Linked DNA regions of Flocculibacter collagenilyticus. The main gene of each other region encodes a partner of the protein of the gene in region 2 in a complex. Links are inferred from orthologs where the notes say so. Each region holds a gene or a part of one and is shown on either strand. Other genes may lie near its edges.

Region 1 (3,024 bases), 280 kb from region 2 along the record:
TTCTTCTACCGCTTCTTCATAGTAGGCATTTTTCAGTAGTAGCCTGCCATACAACACCTTGGCAGGTAAATGTGATGGATTGTCTTTCAGTGCGTTTTTTAAGTGGATAAAAGACACATCATAGTCTTCTTTATTAAACGCACTTAATGCCTTTTCGTAGTGCTCGCTTGATATATTTGTTGTGGCTTGTGACGCTTGGGCATTAGCCACAGGAATCGATATAAGCGAGAAGCTAATCGTTGAGCAGAAACCTAACCAAAAACCTAACAGTGAAGAGCGAATAAAACGACGACTAAACATACTATTCCGAATGACATGCTGAGTAAAAACAAAAGTATAACCTTAAAAATTTACTATTTCATTAGCCATTCTTGAGTGCGACAAGCTTAGCTGATTTCAGTTATTTTCTTTAAAGTTTGATAATCGCCAACATGTCGTCATCATCTTCGTCCATGCCTACTTCAATAAAGCCAAAACTACCATAGAAGTCACCTGCAACTGGGTTATCTGGCTGATAACAAATTTCAATCTCTTTCAGTTTAGGTACTTGCTTAATTTCATCTAATGCAATAGTTAGCGCTTTTCTCCCAATCCCTTGATTCTGATGTTGACTGTCTACCATAAAGCGCCAAATTGAGATTTTTTCTATTGACTCTTTTACCCACATAAAGAACCCCACCACTTTATCGTCACGATAAATTGCTCGGGTTTCATAGCCTTCGTTAAATGTAGACTCCACAATAGACCACATATTTTCTGCTACATAGTCTTCTTGGTCTTTTGCGACTTCAAGGTCACAAACATCTTCATAATTTTTTTGCGACACTGGTTGCAGTGTTATTGTCATGTTCATCCTTAAATTAATGTTTTTTACTGCCCTAATACAGTGGCAGGATCTGCCTTGGTTGCGACTCTAGCGGGATATAAAGTTGCTAGCAACGCTAATACTAATGCGATAACGGGTACTATTAATACATCTGCTATTTGAAGTTCCACAGGAATGAAGTCAATAAAATACACATCCTGTTTCAAAAATGTCTCGCCTGAAAGCTGCTCTAACCATTTAAAAATATTCGTTAGATTTAGTGTGAGTAATATGCCAAATGCGATACCAATCACGATGCCCATTAACGCATTTATCATCCCCACAAACATAAATGCTAGTGTTATTTGAATATCTTTTATTCCCATTGTTTTAAGAATAGCGATTTCACTTTGCTTTTCTTTTACTGTCATCACTAACGTGGAGACAATGTTAAAACACGCAACAGCGATTACTAACGTCAGGGCAATATACATAATGGTCTTAACTAACATGATGTCTTGGTAAAGGTGCCCGTGGGTGCGCAGCCAATCCATAAGATACACGTAATGATTTAGATTTAACCCTATTTCGCGGGCAATAATAGGCGCGTTAAATACGTCATTAATTTTTAATCTGATCCCAGAAACAGCATCAGCTGGAATACCCACTAACGCTCTTGCTTGGTTTAAATTAATATAAGCTAAACCGCCATCTAACTGCCCGCCCAAACGAAATATTGCGCTTACTTTGAATCTTGCTAGCTTTGGCGATAACAGCTTTTTGGTACTCGATTTATTTGGTAAAAGCAGCTGAACTTCGTCACCCACATCAATGTTAAGCTCTTTTGCCAATAGCTGACCAATCACAATACCTGCGTTTTCGTCGCTATTATATTTGCTACTGATTGAAGAAAAATCACCACTAATTATATAAGGCTTAATTGAAGACACTCTTTGTTCGAATTCAGGCACAATTGCACGTATTTCTAGCGCTTTTAATTTTTCTCCCTTTTGCAACATACCCGTTAATTTTATTAATGGTGCCGCGGCTAATACTTGAGGGTGGTTTTCAATGATTGCTAACTTACTTTCCCAATTATCGATTGGCTGCTCGACGGCAATTAATTCAACATGTGGTACAAATGATAATAAGCGATTAACTAGTTCACGTTGAAAGCCATTCATTACCGACAAAGCAATAATTAATACTGCAACACCCAGTGCGATACCCAATGTTGACGACTTTGAAATAAAGCCGATAAATCCGTTCTCATGTTTACCGTTTATAAACTTTCTTGCTAGCAGAAAGGAAAAATTGATTTTCACTGTACCTTCCTACGCTTGAACGTTTGTAGCAGTCAAACTTTCTATTTGACCATTATGGAGAGTTAGTACTTGATCCATCTTGTTTGCTAACTCCATATCATGAGTTACCACAATAAACGTTGTATGCAGCTCTTTATTTAATGTACGTAGTAACTCGTAGATTTTAATTGCATTTTCTTGGTCTAAGTTTCCGGTGGGCTCGTCGGCTAAAATCAGCGCTGGCTGAGTCACTAATGCGCGCGCTATTGCAACGCGTTGCCTTTCTCCACCCGAAAGTTCGCTAGGTTTATGATTAACTCGGTGTGCTAAACCTACTTTGTCTAACATGGCGAGTGCCATTTCATTCGCCTTATTTACTGGCTCATTTCTTATCATCAATGGCATTGCCACATTTTCAAGGGCAGTAAAGTCCATTAACAGGTGATGAAATTGATAAATAAAGCCCAATTTTTGATTTCTAAACTCTGCTAGCTCATTCGCTTTTAACGTGGCAGTATTTACTCCATCAATGAAAACTGTGCCTTGTGTGGCTTTGTCGAGTGTTCCTAAAATATGCAACAACGTGCTTTTACCAGAGCCTGAACTACCCACAATCGCTACCTGTTGGCCTTTAGCAATATGCAGGCTTAACCCTTTTAATACCTGTGTATCTACTGAACCATCATGATAGGTTTTAATAACATTGTCGCAATTTACAAAATCTTGCATATAAATCTCTTTTCAAATTGGGTCTTAATTTGTTATTCGTATCTTAATACTGATGCAGGCTCTATTTTAGCTGCTTGATAAGCGGGATAGACAGTGGCCAATAAACTCAGTCCTAACGCGCCTACAAATATAATAAGCACATCACTCAATTGTAATAATATGGGCAATTCAATGTTTGGACCCAGC
Region 2 (2,969 bases):
ACATTAATTTTGTAGGGGCATTGCGTAAATGGTTGGGCACTTCATAATTGTGCTTTTGCGCATCTTGCTTTGCTTGACTAAACGCCATATACACCGCGTTACTTTTCGCTGCACTTGCCATATAAATGGCAGCTTGTGCGATAGCGCGCTCGCCTTCTTTTGCACCCACTCTATGATAAATATCCCACGCATTTAAACCAATCGTCATTGCTCTAGGGTCGGCATTGCCAATATCTTCAGTGGCTATCGCCAGTAAACGTCTTGCAACATATAGCGGATCTCCGCCTCCTGCTAAAATTCTGGCATACCAATATAAAGCCGCATCGGGTGAGGAGCCACGCACTGATTTGTGAAAAGCAGAAATTAAATCGTAAAATTTATCGCCATTCTTGTCGTACTGGGCGATGTTCGCAGGTGCCACTTGTTGCAATACCGCTTTATCAATGAGCACCTTATTATCGGTTCTCTGGGCTAAATCTACAGCTAATTCTAATAAATTTAATAAACGCCTAGCGTCTCCTTGTGCAAGTTCACACAACAACACTTGGTCATCATTACTCATTTGCACTTGCGTAGCTCTGTTTTGTTTTAAAAAATCAAAAGCACGCACTAGTACTGGTTGAAGATCTTCTGGCGTTAAACTTTTTAATACGTATACACGAGCGCGAGATAAAACAGCGCTATTAAGCTCAAAAGAAGGGTTTTCGGTTGTTGCGCCAATAAAAATAATGGTGCCGTCTTCAATATAAGGTAAAAAGCCATCTTGTTGGCTTTTATTAAATCGATGCACTTCATCAACAAATAAAACGGTTTGCCTGTTTAGCATTTGCTGATTTGTTTGCGCTTTCGCAATGGCTTCTCTAATCTCTTTAACACCAGATGTTACAGCAGACAGCCGCTCAATTTCAGCGTTGCTATATTTAGCAATTAATTCAGCTAAGGTGGTTTTTCCTGTTCCAGGAGGCCCCCACAAAATCAGGCTATGTGCGTGCCCCGCTTTAATCGCTGTGTGTAATGGGGTTCCTTCACCTAGAATATGTTTTTGCCCGCTGTACTCCTCCAAAGTAGAAGGACGCAGTGCAGCAGCAAGTGGCTTAAACTGATTGCTTGAAAAGTCTAAATCTAAATTCAATGTCAAATGCTCATACAAAGATCATTGATTAACTAACGCAGTTCGTTGATCATCAATATCAACATCTTCTGGCATATCAAATGTAAATGCATTATCAGCAATTTCATCCGTGGTATTCACGTTGTTAAAGTGAAACTTACTCAATTGGCCAGTACCATCTTCGACTTCAAAGCCTTTAATTTTCTCTTTATTAAGAAGAATAGATAATGTTTTAACTTGCGCGCTTTCACTTTTTGCAACGATGCGGTAACCGCTATCAGTACTTACAATGTTGTAATCTGTCCAATACTGGGAGTCAGGATCAGACAATAATACGAATGGCGTCGAGTTAATTGCATCTTTGGTGTGATACAAACTCACTTGCTCTAGAAACACATTATGCAAATACAATGTCTTCCCATCAGAAACCAATATATTCTCATCGGGCTCAATTGCATGCCATCGCAACCTATTCGGTTGTTTTATTTTTACTTTGCCATGCCCACTCATGACAGTTTTACCCTCTGTATCAATCACTGTTTGAGTAAAGTCGGCCGAAAAGTGCTGGAATTTAGATAACACGCTTTTGAAGCCTGCCACTTTTTCTTTACTCGACTCTACGTGTTGAGTAGTTGATTGATGTTCACTGTTTTCATGTGCGAATACCAGTCCATTATTGCCAAATACACTGAACAAGCCCGCTAAACTAAATATTATTTTCAAACGTTTATTCATTAAATTTCCTATCAACTATTCTTTTCGTCGGTGATGTTAAATTAACACTCACTAATCTACTTTCACTGGTGCCGGGGCAAGCACTTCTCGGTTACCGTTATGCCCTGGTGCACTGACTACACCTTGCATTTGCATTTGCTCTACAATGCGCGCAGCACGGTTATATCCGATTCTAAATTTGCGTTGAACACCAGACACTGACGCTCTTCTTGATTCAGTTACAAAGGCAACAGCTTGATCATAAAATTCGTCTGTTTCGCTATCCTCACCTTCTAAAGATTCGCCCGGCAGTAACGTTTCTTCCGTCGGTTCACCATTTAAGATTTCGTCTAGGTAATTTGGTTCACCACGCTTCTTCCAATCACTCACTACAGCATGAACCTCATGATCATCAACAAACGCGCCATGCACACGTGTAGGCACGCCCGACCCTGGTGGCAAATACAACATATCACCCTGTCCAAGCAAGTTTTCAGCACCTTGCTGATCTAGAATAGTTCTGGAGTCTATTTTTGAAGACACTTGGAACGCCATACGAGTTGGAATATTTGCTTTTATTAATCCCGTAATCACGTCCACTGACGGTCGCTGTGTTGCTAACACTAAATGAATACCTGCCGCACGTGCTTTTTGCGCGATACGAGCAATAAGCTCTTCTACTTTTTTACCCACGATCATCATCATGTCAGCAAATTCATCGATGATAACTACAATTGCAGGTAATTTATCTAAAAATGGTGGTTCTTCTGACAAGCTGTCGGTTGGCTTCCATAAGGGATCAATGATTGGGCTACCGTTTGCTTTGGCTTCAGATACTTTTGCATTAAACCCTTTTAGATTTCTAACGCCTAACGCTGACATTAATTTATAACGGCGCTCCATTTCTCCAACACACCAACGCAAACCATTTGCAGCCTCTTTCATGTCGGTTATCACTTCCGTTAACAGGTGAGGAATACCTTCATATACCGACAATTCAAGCATTTTAGGGTCAATCATAATTAAGCGAACATCTTCAGGGCCAGATTTATAGAGCAAGCTTAATATCATGGTATTTACACCCACCGACTTACCTGAGCCTGTAGTACCTGCAACTAATAAGTGTGGCATTTTCGCTAAATCA

The links.
Region 1: the proteins of lolA (region 2) and lolE are in contact, whole or in part, in a cryo-EM structure (PDB 7ARM), measured with the Escherichia coli proteins. The link is inferred for Flocculibacter collagenilyticus from one-to-one orthologs.

The regions. Positions count from the first base shown.
Region 1 is NZ_CP059888.1:1,835,131-1,838,154, reverse strand. Bases 1-2,947 are described here. They hold lolE (lipoprotein-releasing ABC transporter permease subunit LolE), read right to left. Parts: upstream 2,131-2,947; coding sequence 871-2,130; downstream 1-870. Other genes in these bases: HUU81_RS08195 (lipoprotein-releasing ABC transporter permease subunit), read right to left, coding at 2,871-2,947; lolD (lipoprotein-releasing ABC transporter ATP-binding protein LolD), read right to left, coding at 2,140-2,838; HUU81_RS08210 (GNAT family N-acetyltransferase), read right to left, coding at 410-847; prsT (XrtA/PEP-CTERM system TPR-repeat protein PrsT), read right to left, coding at 1-300. In the rest of the region: more of HUU81_RS08195, read right to left, coding at 2,948-3,024. UniProt on the Escherichia coli protein: Part of an ATP-dependent transport system LolCDE responsible for the release of lipoproteins targeted to the outer membrane from the inner membrane.
Region 2 is NZ_CP059888.1:2,116,879-2,119,847, forward strand. Bases 1-2,892 are described here. They hold lolA (outer membrane lipoprotein chaperone LolA), read right to left. Parts: upstream 1,847-2,892; coding sequence 1,154-1,846; downstream 1-1,153. Other genes in these bases: HUU81_RS09380 (replication-associated recombination protein A), read right to left, coding at 1-1,132; HUU81_RS09390 (DNA translocase FtsK), read right to left, coding at 1,898-2,892. Outside these bases: more of HUU81_RS09390, read right to left, coding at 2,893-2,969. UniProt on the Escherichia coli protein: Participates in the translocation of lipoproteins from the inner membrane to the outer membrane.